One region of the Kribbella sp. NPDC051137 genome, then DNA from elsewhere that is predicted to be linked to it. Evidence: riboswitches for the same ligand, from Rfam matches in the RefSeq annotation. Region 1 holds a riboswitch; the other holds the start of a gene.
The links. Region 1 has a riboswitch for S-adenosylmethionine ahead of AB0M51_RS05015 (aminotransferase class V-fold PLP-dependent enzyme). Riboswitches for the same ligand answer to the same signal wherever they lie in the genome.
Positions count from the first base shown of each region.

Region 2: linked by a shared signal. The riboswitch ahead of thrC (threonine synthase) and the one ahead of AB0M51_RS05015 (aminotransferase class V-fold PLP-dependent enzyme) in region 1 are both predicted to bind S-adenosylmethionine.

Region 1 covers NZ_JBFBBI010000001.1:1,053,718-1,060,945, forward strand. Annotated here, with positions in the region: gene AB0M51_RS05005 (alkaline phosphatase D family protein) at 1-1,210, shown strand, start outside; gene AB0M51_RS05010 (prolyl oligopeptidase family serine peptidase) at 1,225-3,273, shown strand; gene AB0M51_RS05015 (aminotransferase class V-fold PLP-dependent enzyme) at 3,284-4,651, opposite strand; SAM riboswitch class IV at 4,668-4,781, opposite strand; gene AB0M51_RS05020 (DinB family protein) at 4,878-5,393, shown strand; gene AB0M51_RS05025 (DUF6351 family protein) at 5,468-7,228, shown strand, end outside.
Region 2 covers NZ_JBFBBI010000010.1:108,267-115,494, forward strand. Annotated here, with positions in the region: gene AB0M51_RS41820 (Fic family protein) at 1-74, shown strand, start outside; gene AB0M51_RS41825 (DNA-3-methyladenine glycosylase 2 family protein) at 104-1,051, shown strand; gene AB0M51_RS41830 (cation:proton antiporter) at 1,074-2,300, shown strand; SAM riboswitch class I at 2,366-2,505, shown strand; gene thrC (threonine synthase) at 2,519-3,784, shown strand; gene AB0M51_RS41840 (ubiquitin-like small modifier protein 1) at 3,781-4,056, shown strand; gene AB0M51_RS41845 (zinc-dependent alcohol dehydrogenase family protein) at 4,077-5,081, shown strand; gene AB0M51_RS41850 (prolyl oligopeptidase family serine peptidase) at 5,122-5,925, shown strand; gene AB0M51_RS41855 (hypothetical protein) at 5,978-7,201, opposite strand.

The DNA.
Region 1 (7,228 bases):
GCAGCGTTACGACTACCGGATCGGGTTCGAGGACGCGTACGGCCGGATCGGCGAGACGCTCGACGGCTCGTTCCACACTCCGGGCCGCAACCGTGAGGTGTCGTTCGTGTTCACCGGCGACACCGCGGGTCAGGGCTACGGCATCAACCCCGAGCTCGGCGGGATGGCGGCGTACAAGGCGATGCACGACACCCGGCCGGACTTCTTCCTGCATTCCGGCGACAACATCTACGCGGACGGCCCGATCCAGGCCGAGCTGAAGGTTGCCGACGGCACCGTGTGGAAGAACGTGGTGACCGAGGAGGTCTCGAAGGTCGCCGAGACGCTGGCCGAATACCGCGGCCGGTACAAGTACAACCTGCTCGACGGCAACGTGCGCGACTTGTACGCCGACGTACCGCTGGTCGCGCAGTGGGACGACCACGAGACGCTGAACAACTGGTACCCCGATGAGATCCTCGACGACGCGCGGTACGTCGAACGGCGCGTCGACGTCCTGGCGGCGCGCGCGAAGAAGGCGTTCCTGGAATACCTGCCGATGGAACACGTCGCGGGCCGGGACCGGATCTACCGGAAGGTGAGCTACGGCCCGCTGCTCGACGTGTTCTGCCTGGACATGCGCACCTACCGGGGCGCGAACCCGGTGCCGTCGACGGCCGGGCCGGTGGCGATGCTCGGCGCCGAGCAGGCTGCCTGGCTGGTCCGCGAGGTGGCGGCGTCGCGGGCGACCTGGAAGGTGATCGCCAGCGACATGCCGCTCGGACTGCTGGTGCCGGACGGCGACCTGATCGAGGCGGTCGCGAACGGTCTGCCGGGTGCGCCGGGCGGCCGCGAGCACGAGATCGCGTGGGTGCTCAGCCAGTTCAAGAAGCGCAAGGTGCGGAACGCGATCTGGCTGACCGTGGACGTGCACTACGCGGCCGCGCACCACTACGACCCGGCGCGGGCGGCGTTCACCGACTTCGACCCGTTCTGGGAGATCGTGGCCGGTCCGATCAACGCGGGCGCGTTCGGTCCCAACCAGCTGGACCCGACGTTCGGCCCGGAGGCGGTCTTCGTCAAGGCGGCCGACTTCCCGGGCCAGTCGCCGGCCAGCGGGAACCAGTTCTTCGGACACACCCGGATCGACCCGCGCACCGGCGTCTTCTCGGTGTCGCTGCGGAACCTGTTCGGCAAGGTGCTCTGGAGCAAGGACATCACTCCGGCCTGACGTAGGTTGTGAGGATGAGCTACCCGGAGAGCCGCCGCGACGACGTGGTCGAAGCGTTGCACGGGCACGAGATCGCCGACCCTTACCGTTGGCTGGAAGACCCCGACGCACCTGAGACCCAGGACTGGGTCACCCGGCAGAACGAGTACACGCAGGCCGAGCTGTCGAGCTATCCCGAGCGGGCGTGGTTCCAACGCACGATGGCCGCGATCCTCGCCCGCCCGCGGGCCGGCGTACCGGCGAAGAAGTCCGGCTGGTACTTCGTGGGCCGCAACGACGGCACGCAGGCCCAAGACGTGATCTACGTGGCCGAGTCGCTCGACGAGCTGCTGTCCGGCGGACGCGTGCTCATCGACCCGAACACGTTGTCCGCGGACGGCACAGACTCGCTCGGGACGTTCACCGTCAGCCCTGACGGCAAGTACTTCGCCTACGGCATCAACGAGAGCGGCAGCGACTGGACGACGTTCCGGCTGCTCGACATCGCCACCGGCGCGCAGGTGGACGACCTGGTCTCGGAGGCCAAGTTCAGCGAGGCCACCTGGCTCCCGGACAGTTCGGCGTACCTGTACCTGCACTACCCGACCAGTGGGCGGAGCGAGGGTACGGAGACCACCTCGTTGTCCGGTGGGCGGCTGATGCTGCACCGTGTCGGTACGGCGCAGTCGGACGACGAGCTGGTGCTGAGCTTCCCGGGCAACGACCGGTACTTCCTGATGCCCGAGGTGTCCGACGACGACCGGTACCTCGTCGTCCACATCACCGAGGGTACGGACCCCAGCACGCGGCTGTGGGTGTACCCGATCACCGGCGACGGGCTGGGCGAGCCGGTGAAGGTCGTGGACGAGTTCGCCGACGAGATCGCCTTCGTGCGGATGTCGGGCGACCAGCTGGTGCTGCGGACCGACCGTGACGCGCCCCGCGGTCGCGTGGTGCTGTCCGACCTGGCCGGCACGTTCACCGACCTCATCCCGGAGAGCGACTCCACGCTGCAGGCAGTGCGCGCCACCGCGGACGGCCTCGCCACGTTGACGCTGGTCGACGCCCAGTCGGTGCTGACGCTCTACGCGGTGGACGGCTCCGGCGCGCGCGTCGTCGACGTACCTGGTGGGGGAGTGGTCGGCTTCAACGCCGGACCGAAGTACGACGAGCTCTTCATCGGCCTGTCCACGACGACCGACCCGACGTTGTCGTACGTCGTGTCCACCGGTTCAGGCGACGTACGCGCGCTGCCTGAGCTGGTGCGTGGGACTGACGGCTTCACGCCTCCTCAGGTCACCGTGACCCGTCGCAACGGGCCCGTGCCGTACTTCTTGATCACCCGCTCCGACCTGGGGTTCGAGAAGCCGCGCCCGACCCTCATGTGGGGGTACGGCGGGTTCCGCATCCCGATCCAGGCCGACTACCGCCCGGGCTGGCCGGCGTGGCTGGCTGCCGGCGGAGTGCTGGTCATCGCGAACCTGCGCGGTGGCGGCGAGTACGGGAGCGAGTGGCACGACGCCGGACGGCTCAAGAACAAGCAGAACGTCTTCGACGACTTCATCGCGGTCGCAGAGGACCTGCGGGACACCGGTGTGACCACACCAGCGCAGTTGGCGATACACGGTCGCAGCAACGGCGGTCTGCTGGTCGGAGCGGTCATGACCCAGCGGCCGGACCTGTTCGCGGTCGCACTGCCCGGTGTGGGCGTGCTGGACATGCTGCGGTTCCACCTGTTCACCGTGGGAGCCGCGTGGGCTTCCGACTACGGTCTGCCGAGTGACCCGGAGCAGTTCGAGGACCTGCTGGCCTACTCGCCGTTGCATCGAGTCAGCGACGGAACGGCGTACCCGGCGACCCTTGTGGTGACGGGCGATCACGACGACCGTGTGGTGCCGCTGCACAGTCACAAGTTCATCGCTGCGCTGCAGCATGCCCAGTCCGGTCCGCAGCCGGTCTTGACCCGGGTGGAGGTCAACACCGGCCATGGCTTCGGTAAACCTGCCGCGATGGTCGCGTCGGAGTGGGCGGACCTACTGGCGTTCGCTGCTCACCATGTAGGTCTCGTACCTCCTGAGCAGTAGGAGGAATGCCTCACCAGATCCGCGGTGCGTGGAGGTCGCGGGGATCGTCGGCCGGCTGACAGCCGTGCGCGCTCTCCGTGTACTCCGTGCGTGGACCGGTGGTGGCCAGCGTGCGTACGGCGTCGACGAGCCGGTCCACGTGCTCGCGGGTGGTCCCGAGGCCGAGGCTGGCGCGGACCGCCGTACCGTGCTCGGGGGAGTTCGCGAGCAGGTGACCGACCAGCGGGTGGGCGCAGAACTTCCCGTCCCGGACGCCGATGCCGTACTCCGCACTCAACGCCGCGGACACCAGCGTCGAGGTCAGGCTGTCGATCGTGAAGCACACGGTGCCGACCCGGTCCGCGTCCTCGCCGAAGATCGAGTATGTCGTGACGCCCTCGAGCTGGGCGAGCCCGGTGCGCAGCCGGGCCAGCAGGCTGCGTTCGTGCTGCTCGATCGCGTCGCGGTGCTTGGTGATCGCGGCGCAGGCGCTGGCCAGCGCGATGGCGCCGATGACGTTCGGGGAGCCGCCCTCGTGCCGCGCGGGGCCGGTCGACCAGACGACGGTGTCGCCGGTGACGGCGTGGGTCGCGCCGCCGCCGTACAGGTACGGGTCCGCGGCGTCGAGCCAGTCGGAGCGGCCGATCAGTGCGCCGGCGCCGTACGGGGCGTAGAGCTTGTGGCCGGACACAGCGACCCAGTCGACGTCCAGGGTGGCGATGTCGACCGGACGGTGCGGGGCGAGCTGCGCGGCGTCCAGGCAGACCCGGGCGCCGTGGGCCTTCGCCACCTTCGCGATCTCGGCGATCGGGAAGATCTCACCGGTCACGTTGGAGGCGCCGGTGATCACGACCAGCCGCGGGCCCTCGGGGGCCTCACGGAGCGCGTCGGCGACGTTCGTCACGGCCTCGGTCCGGCTGGCGGGCGCCTTGAGCCGGACGGTCCGCTCGGCCGGCCAGGGCAGCAGCGCGGCGTGGTGCTCGGACTCGAACACGATCACGGTCGCGTCCTGCGGTACGGCGTTCGCGAGCAGATTGAGCGCGTCCGTGGTCTGCCGGGTGAAGATCACCTGGTCCGTGGGGCGTGCGCCGACGAAGGCGTGCACCTCCGCGCGGGCCCGCTCGTACCACTGCGTCGTGATCCGGGAGGCGTACCCGTTGCCGCGATGCACCGACGCGTACGACGGCAGCGCCGCCTCGACGCTGGCCCGTACCGACTCCAGGCACGGTGCGCTCGCGCCGTGGTCGAAGTTCGCGTAGTCGGTGACCCGGCCGTCGGCCAGTGGGACCAGCAGGTCCGAGCCGACGGTCGCGGGGATGTTGCCGGCGGCGAGCTGGCGCCGGCCGGCCGGCCGCGGGGCGGTGCTGCTGGCCGGCTCGAGAATGGACAGGATCGACATGGATCTGCTCCCAGGAAGTCCGCGCTTGCCGAACGGGGTATCCGCACGGCCTGGTCTTCACCCGGGGCACCCCACCGCGGAGGAGGGTTGCCGGCCAGCGAGCCGGGGCTTGTCGCTGGCACTCATGACCTGCCGAGAACGGTAACGAACGGGATACGGGCACCGCCAGTGCGTATCTCATGTGATGAGATGGCCGAACGCATCGTGGGACGACGTGAGGATGACGATGACCTGGACTGCCCCTGCGGTCGAGCGGCCGGACGGCTCGCTGACGGCACCGGAACGCGAACTGCTGCGAGGCTATCTGGATTTCTACCGCAGCACGCTGCTGCTCAAGTGCGCCGGGCTGACCGCGGAGCAGCTGGCCGAGCGGCCGTCGCCGCCGTCGAACCTCTCGCTGCTCGGCCTGATCCGGCACCTGACCAAGGTCGAGCGGATCTGGTTCCGGATCCACTTCGCCGACGAGCCGGCCGAGCCGCTGTTCGCGCCCGAGCTCGGCAAGGACGCGGACTTCGAGCGGATCGACCCGGCCGAGGCGCAGGCGGCGTACGACGGGCTGATCGCGGAGTGGAAGCTGTCCGACGAGGCCGCTGCCGGGCGTTCGCTCGACGACCGGTTCACCTTCGGTGGGACCGAGTCGACGCTGCGGATGATCTACATCCACCTGATCGGCGAGTATGCGCGGCACTGCGGGCACGCCGACCTCGTGCGGGAGCAACTGGACGGCACGACCGGCGCCTGAAGTGGTCCACTCCGGCTGGAAACCGATTACCACGAACTCTTCCGACCTCGGACCTGCTGTGATCGACTCATCACATGAAGCGACCAGCCGCCCTCGTTGCACTTCTGACCGCGATGTTCGCCGCCGTCCTGGTGACACCTGCCGGCGCGGCTTCCGACGTACGGATCGAGGTCTTGTCCACGCCGCGCGCCGACATGGTGAGCGACGGCAACGTGCTGCTCGGGATCACCGGGCAGCACCTGGACGACCTGAAGATCCGGCTGAACGGGCAGGACGTCAGTAGCGCGTTCACCCGTCAGCAGGACCGCCTGATCGGCGTCGTCCAAGGCCTCACCGACGGATCCAACACGGTCACCGCCGCCTCGTCGCGGCTCGTGATCACCAACCATCCGCGCAGCGGACCGCTGCTGGCCGGCCCCCACGAGACGCCGTACGTCTGCGGTACGGCGGACTTCGTCACGCTCGCCAAGGTCAAGCTCGGCCCGCCCTCCGACGCGAACTGCACGGTGCCGACCCGCGTCGACTACCTGTACCGCTCCACGGTCGACCGCTCGCTCAAGGTACTGCCGGCTTCCACTCCGGCCGACCTGGCGACCACCACCACGTCTGACGGTCGCACGGTGCCGTACATCGTCCGGGTCGAGACCGGCGTCATCAACCGGTCGATCTACGAGTACGCCGTACTCAACGATCCCGCCGGCGGTGAGCCGAGCGTCGTGAAGCCGCCGAGCGGGTGGAACGGCCGGCTGGTCTACACGTTCGGCGGCGGCTGCCCCGGCGGGTGGTACCAGCAAGGGAGCGGGACCGGCGGTGTCAACGACGACGTACTGCTCGGGCAGGGGTACGCCGTGGCGTCGTCGAGCCTGAACGTCTTCGGTATCAACTGCAACGGCGTGCTCGCCGCCGAGACCATGTCGATGACGCGGGAACACATCCTGGAGACCATCGGCGTTCCGCGTCAGACCATCGGCTGGGGCTGCTCCGGCGGTTCGTACCAGGTCTTCCAGATCGCCGACGACTACCCGGGGCTGCTGGACGGGATCGTCGCGTCCTGCGTGTTCCCGGAGGTCGGGTTCGCGACGTTGCACACGATCACCGACGCCTTGCTGCTCGACCACTACTTCAAGTCCGCGACCGGCTGGACCGACGAGCAGAAACGGGCTGCCGCGGGCTTCGGCAAGGTCGGCACGATCGCCAACCTCGCCGGTGCCGGCCGCCGGATCGACCCGCGGGTCTATTGCCCCGCGCAACTACCTGTCGAGGACCGCTACGACCCGGTGACGAATCCGGACGGCGCGCGCTGTGACGTCTACGACCACCAGGTCAACATCTGGGGCAAGGACCCGCGCACCGGCGCTGCCCGGCGGCCGCTGGACAACGTCGGGATCCAGTACGGCCTGGACGCCCTGAACGCGGGCAAGATCTCGGTCGCGCAGTTCCTCGACCTGAACAAGACGGTCGGCGGCTTCGACACCGACGCCAACTTCGTCCCGGCCCGGACCGTCGCGGACCCGCAGGCGATCAGTACGGCGTACCGGACCGGGCAGCTGATCAACGGCGGCGGGGGACTGGCCGGTACGCCGATCATCGACTACCGGCAGTACTGGGACGAGCAGCCGAACGGCGACATCCACCTGATCTTCCACTCGTTCTCGCTCCGCGAACGGTTGCGCAAGGCGAACGGTGACGCCGGCAACCAGATCATGCTGGTCCAGGCGGGCGACGCGCCGGGCGGCTTCAGCACGAAGAACCCGGTGCTGACCGACGCGCTCGCCTCCCTCGACCGGTGGATGGATGCGGTGGACGCGGACCACGGCCCGGGTTCCCCGCACGCA
Region 2 (7,228 bases), on a different contig from region 1:
ACCGGGACACGATCGTCGATCCTTACCCCTGGATGCGCGAGCGCTTGGCGGCGGTGCCCAGACCGGCGCGATAGTTGTCGGTGGGGTGGGTAAGACTTGGTGGGTGAGTTCGGTGGTGCGGGTCTGGCGTCCGGGGCGGGTGGTGGATCCGCATTCGGTGATCGGCGGGTTGCGGAAGGGGCCTGGTGATCCGGCGTATGTGTTCGACGCGGGGCGGCGGACGGTCTGGCGGGCCACGCGGACTCCGGACGGGCCGGTGCTGCTGCGGTTGACGCCGTACGGCGGGACCGTCGAGGCGGAGGCGTGGGGGCCGGGAGCCGGGTGGGCGCTGGACGGCGTACCGGAGCTGCTGGGGGAGCGGGACAGCTGGGACGGGTTCGAGCCGTTGCCGGAGCATCGGGCGCTGGTCGACGCGGCGCGGCGGTTCCCGCATGTCCGGGTGCCGCGGTCGCGGGCCGTCTTCGAGGCGATGGCGGCGGCGGCGATCGAGCAGGTGGTGACGGGCAAGGAGGCGTTCCGCGCGTGGCGGTTGCTGCTGCGTGAGTACGGCGAGCCCGCGCCGGGGCCGCGGGAGCAGGGCAACCGGGTGATGATGGTGCCGCCGGCGCCGGAAGAGTGGCGGCTGATCCCGTCCTGGCAGTTCCTGCGGGCGGGCGTGGAGAACCGGCGGTCGCGGGTGGTGCTGACGGCGGCGTCCCGGGCGCGGGCTCTGGAGCGGACGCTCGAGCTGACCGACGGCGCGGAGATCGAGCGGCGGCTGCGGTCGTTGCCGGGGGTCGGGGTGTGGACGGCGGCCGAGGTACGTCAGCGGGCCCACGGTGACGCGGACGCGTTCTCGTTCGCGGACTACCACGTGTCCCGGAACGTCTCGTACGCGCTGATCGGCGAGGAACTGGACGACGACGGCTGCGCCGAGCTGATCGAGCCCTACCGCGGCCACCGCTTCCGCGTCCAGCGCCTGCTCGAGCTCGCCGGCATCGGCCACCCACGCTTCGGCCCGCGCAAGTCCCTCCCCACGCACACTCCGGGAGCCACGCATCGCTTGAGGTAGCCGTGGGCACCGGTTCCACACAATGATCATCGACGGGGACGGTCTGTACCTGGTGGCAGGCCTGGCGCTGCTGCTCGGCGCGGTCCTGCCGCGGCTGCTCGCCCGGTACGCCGTTTCCGCGCCGATCGCCTTCCTCGGTGCCGGCCTGCTCCTCGGGTTCGCCGTCGACCGCACCCACCTCAGCCCGATCGCCCAGCCGACGCTGACGAAGCACCTGGCGGCGCTGACCGTGATCGTCGCGCTGATGGGCGTCGGGCTCGCGATCGACCGGCCGATCAGCCTGCTCACCTGGGCGGTCACCTGGCGTTTGCTGTTCATCGCGATGCCGGCCGGGATCGCCGCGCTGGCCGGGGTCGGCTGGCTGCTCGGACTCGCCCCGGCCACGGCGCTCCTCATCGCGGCGGTGCTGGCGCCGACGGACCCCGTACTCGCGTCCGACGTCCAGGTGGAAGGACCGACGACCGGCGAGGACGCCGAGCTCGACGAGGACGACGAGGTGCGGTTCGCGCTCACGTCCGAGGCCGGGCTGAACGACGGGATGGCGGCGCCGTTCGTCTACCTGGCGGTGTTCATCGCGACCAAGAACCTGTCAGGGTGGCAGTGGGTCGCCTGGGACGTGATCGGGAAGTCGCTGATCGGCACAGCGATCGGGTTCGGCGCCGGCTGGCTGCTCGGGCGGATGACGTTCTCGGCGCCCGCTCGGAGCCTGCGGCTGTCGGAGTCGCGGGAGCCGATCCTCGCGTTGGCCCTGACGGTGGGTGTCTACGGACTCACGCAGGTGCTGCACGGGTACGGGTTCATCGCCGTGTTCGTTGCGGCGCTCACACTGCGGTCGGTGGAGAGCAAGCACGAGTTCCACGGCGAGCTGCACGACTTCATCGGTGAGCTCGAACACATCCTCACCTGGGGCATCCTGCTGCTGCTCGGCGCGGCGGTCACCGCCGGGCTGCTGAAGCCGCTCACGCTCAGCGGCGCCGCCGTCGGCGTACTGCTGGTGTTCGTGGTTCGTCCGCTGTTCGGGTGGCTGTCGCTCCTGCGGTCCGGATTGCGGCGGTCGGAGCGGTGGGCCACCGCGACGTTCGGTGTACGAGGTGTGTCGTCGGTGTACTACCTCGCCGCGGTCGGGGCGAGCTTCCGCGCCGACCTGCCGTGGCTGTGGGCGACACTGGGGTTCACCGTCATCCTGAGCGTGCTCGTGCACGGGATCGCGTCGACGCCGGTGATGCGGTTCCTGGAGCGCCGGCGCTGAGATTCGTCGTCTCGGATGGTGGGATCACAGGACACAATATGGACCCAGTTGGGTAATCTCGGGGGAGCTCATCCAGAGGGACTGAGGGAAACGGCCCGCTGACGTCCCGGCAACCCTCCCCGCCGTACGCCCGTCCGGGCCGACAGCGAGGGACCGGTGCCAAATCCGTCCCGCGCCGAGATCCGGCGACCGGGGAAGATGAGAGGGGAACCTCACTCATGAGCCTGACCGCCGCCGGCACCCACACCCTCCGTGAAGGTGCCTTTGGCAACGGTACGCACCTCAGCTGTCGCGCCTGCGGCGCGAAGTCCCCGCTGGGTCCGTTCTACGCCTGTATGGAGTGCTTCGGTCCGCTGGAGGTCGGGTACGAGTACCCGACCATCACCCGCGAACAGATCGAGGCCGGCCCGAAGAACATCTGGCGCTACCAGCCGCTGCTCCCCGTCCCCGTCGACGTGGCGAGCTTCCCGAACACCGAGCCCGGCTACACCCGGCTCGTCGACGCGCAGAACCTGGCCCGCGAGCTCGGCCTGCGCAAGCTGTGGGTGAAGGACGACTCCGGCAACCCGACGCACTCCTTCAAGGACCGGGTGGTCGCCTCGGCCTTGAGCGCGACCCGCGAGCTCGGCATGAAGGTCTTCGCCTGCCCGTCCACCGGCAACCTGGCGAACGCGGTCGCCGCGGCCGCCGCCCGGGCCGGCATCCGCTCCGTAGTCTTCATCCCGAAGGACCTCGAGCGGCCCAAGATCATCACCACCGCCGTGTACGGCGGGACGCTGGTCGCCGTCGACGGCAACTACGACGACGTGAACAAGCTCGCCTCCGAGATCGCCGGCGAGGAGGAGGGCTGGGCGTTCGTCAACGTCAACGTCCGCCCGTACTACTCCGAAGGCTCCAAGACGCTCGCCTTCGAGATCGCCGAGCAGCTCGGCTGGCGGCTGCCGCAGCAGATCGTGATCCCGGTCGCGTCCGGCTCCCAGCTGACCAAGATCGACAAGGGCTTCACCGAGCTCGGCAAGCTCGGGCTGGTCGACGCGACCGACTACAAGGTGTACGGCGCGCAGGCGACCGGGTGCTCCCCGGTGGCGCAGGCGTTCCGCGACGGGCACGACGTGGTCAAGCCGGTCCGCCCGGACACCATCGCCAAGTCGCTGGCGATCGGGAACCCGGCGGACGGGCCGTACGTGCTGGACGTGGCCCGCCGTACCGGCGGCGCCATCGAGGACGTCAGCGACGACGAGGTCGTCGAGGGCATCCAGCTGCTGGCCCGGACCGAGGGCATCTTCGCCGAGACCGCGGGCGGGGTGACGGTCGCGACGCTGAAGAAGCTGATCGCGACCGGGCAGCTCGACCCCGAGGCCGAGACGGTGATCATCAACTCCGGCGACGGGCTGAAGACGCTCGACGCCGTGGCCGACCGGGTCGGCCCCAAGGTGACCATTCCCGCGTCGTACGACGCCTTCGTGAAGGCAGGCCTGCAGTGAGTGTGAGTGTGCGCGTCCCGACCATCCTGCGGCCCTACACCCAGGGTGCCTCCGAGGTCTCGGCCGAGGGCGGCACCCTGACGGAGGTGCTCGACTCGCTCGACACGTCGTACCCCGGCATCAAGGGCCGCGTCCTGGACGAGTCCGGCGAGCTCCGCCGCTTCGTGAACGTCTACGTCGACGATGACGACGTACGGTTCGCCGAGGGCCTGCAGACCGCGATCAAGGACGGCGGCCAGGTCTCGATCATCCCCGCCGTCGCCGGCGGCTGACCTCGACCTGAGCTGCTGCGATGCGAGCAGTGGTGGTGTCGGAGTACGGCGTACTGCCTGAGGTGCGGGAAGTCGCGGAGCCTTCGGTGGATGCCGGTTCGGTCGTCTTGAAGGTCGAGGCGACCGGGCTGTGCCGGAGTGACTGGCATGGGTGGATGGGGCACGACTCCGACATCGTGTTGCCGCATGTGCCTGGGCATGAGCTTGCCGGGACGATCGCCGCGGTCGGGGCCGGGGTGTCGGGGTGGGCGGTCGGTGATCGGGTCACCACGCCGTTCATCTGCGCGTGTGGTCGGTGCGAGCAATGTCTCGAGGGCAACCAGCAGGTGTGTCCGAACCAGCTCCAGCCGGGGTTCAACTACTGGGGCTCGTTCGCCGAGTACGTCGCCGTACCGTACGCCGAGGTGAACCTGGTCCGGCTCCCCGACGACATGACCTTCGCCACCGCCGCCGGCCTCGGCTGCCGTTTCGCCACGTCGTTCCGCGCCGTCCACCAGGTCGGCAAGGTCACCGCCGGTGAACGCGTCGCCGTCTTCGGCTGCGGCGGAGTAGGCCTGTCCGCCGTGATGATCGCCTCCGCGCTGGGTGCCGAGGTCATCGCGATCGACACCAACCCTGACGCGTTGGCCCTCGCCCGCACCTACGGCGCCGCCCACACCCTCCAACCCCCTGCGGACCTCACAGAAGTCGGCCGTCCCCACGTCACCATCGACGCGCTCGGGTCGAGCGACATCGTCCAGCAAGCCCTGCAGGCCCTCCGCCCCCGCGGCCGCCACGTCCAGATCGGCCTCCTCCCCGCCGGCGTGAACCTCGACGTCGGCCGTCTGATCGGCCAGGAGCTCTCCTGGCTCGGCAGCCACGGCATGCCCGCCCACGCCTACCCCGAAATGCTCAACCTAGTTGCTTCCGGCAACCTGAACCCCGCCGACCTCGTCACCCGCACCATCACCCTCGACGAAACCCCCGCCGCCCTCGCAGCCCTCACCCACACCACCCCCGCCGGCGTCACCGTCATCACCCCGTAGCTCTGGCCCCCGCAGCCCCGGTCGTGCAACGTTCGGGTCCGTGACCGAGGAGGTGGCCGACCTGATGCCGGACGGACGATCCGAGCTCAAGGACATCTGCTACGCCACCGAGGGTGGCATCGCCCTTCACCTCGACGTGCTCGGTCCGGAACCGTTGCCTGCAGCGCCTCTTCCGACCGTCGTACGGATCGACGGCTGCCCGGGCTGGGGACCAGGCGATCGCTCGTCCGCACTCCTGCCGTTCGCGAACCCCGTCCTCGCCCGAGCCGGCTTCCTGACCATCGCGATCTCCGTCCGCCACAGCGGACAAGCCGTCTTCCCCGCGCAACTGGACGACGTACAGGCGGCCCTGCGCTGGGTCCACCGCAATCCCCTCGGCCTCCCGATCGACCCCGGCCGGGTCGGCGTCTGGGGCCAGTCCGCCGGCGGCCACCTGGCGGCGCTGGCCGGACTGCACCGATCGCGTCGTACGCCGATCCACGCAGTTGTGACGATCAGTGGTCCGAGCGACTTCCTTCGTCCCGGCGGCGATCTCCGCATCGACCGGTCCTCGCCCGTCACCGCTCTGGTCGGAGGCAACGTGACCACCCACCACGACCAGCTCCGAGCGGCCAGCCCTGTCACACATGTTGCCGCAGGTGCGCCTCCGTTCCTCATCGTCCACGGCACCGCCGATGAAACCGTGCCGTACGAGCAGGCCGAACGCCTCCATCAAGCACTGCTCGCCGTCGGCGCCTCCTCGCGCCTGCTGCCGGTCGTGGGCGGAGACCACGACCTCCGGGCTGCTCGGTACGACGTGGCGCACGAGGTCGTGCGGTTCTTCGGGGAAGTGTTGAGCGGGTGATTTGCGGAGCTTTTTGGGCGGTGGGCGCGGGTTTGTTTCCGGTGAGGGGGCGCTAGAGGCGGATCAGGTAGACCGTGGGTGGGCGGCCGGTGCGGCCGTGTTGCTGGGTGCCGGTGGGGGCGGCGAGGCCGGCGCGTTCGAGGCGTTTGAGGACTCGGCGGGCGGTGCGGAGCTGGACGGCGAGGTGGTCGGCGACGTCCTGGGTGGTGAGGCCGTCGGGGAGGGTGGCGGTGAGTTCTCGCATCCGGGCGAGGGTCTGGGTGTTGAGGCCGACGCGGCGGGCCAGCAGCGGGAGGCTTTCGGTGCCGCGGATCGTGGACGGCTGCTCGCCGGTGGGTTCGATCACGATCTCGACGTCGTCGGACATCGACACCACACCGGCGACGGTGCCGATCGACGCGGCCCGGCCGACCGCGCGGCGGGCCAGGGCCTCGGCCTCGGCGGCGGTCCGCCCGATGCCGAACCCGACGTACGCCGTACTGTGCCGCGCGGCGAGGTGATCCAGCAGCGGCATCCGGGAGAACTGCTCGGTCGCCTGCTCCAGCAGGCCGCGCGTGGTGACGACGAGGTGCCGGCCGTCGGGGAGTGCGGCCAGGCTGCCGCCGAGCGTGATCAGGTCGGCGGCGAGCGCGTCGTCCGGCTCCGGGAGGTCGATGACCCCGAGCGCGACCTGGGCGTCGCCGACGTGCTGCCCGGTGGTCGTCAGTACGAGCGCCTGCAGCGTCGAGCGGATCGAGTACCGCGACGGAGCGAGCCGGACCGACGGCATCTCGTTCTCGATCAGGTGGAAAGCGGACCCGAGGCAGCTGATCGCGACCTTCGTGTCGTGCTTCTCGCGCGCCGTCCGGTGGAAGGAGACGATGTCGTCCGACGTCAGCCCGGGCCGGTACGGCAGCACGTGGATCCGGTCGGTCGGCAGCTTCGCCTCGATCAGCGTCTCCAGTACTTCGGAACGCCGGAGCGTGTCGATCGAGAACTGGGTGACGTTGTGCCCGAGCCGGAGCAGTTCGACGAGCGCCCGGAGCAGCGTGGCGCCGTCGTACGAGACGTACATCGCCGGCCGGTCGATCGCGCCGGCCTCGGTGGCGATCGTGTACGGGACCACGCCGGTGAACAGGAACGCGTCGACCTCCCCGTGCGCCTGCCGGACCAGGTCGACCGCCTCGGTCTCGTGCCGGTACGCGAGCGGGACCAGCGTCGTCCCGCTCGGCGCGCCGACCGCGGTCACCCGCTGGACCAGATCCTCAGGACCGACCACCCCGACGCAGATCCCCACGGCAGCCTCCGACGACTTCTGGCCTGG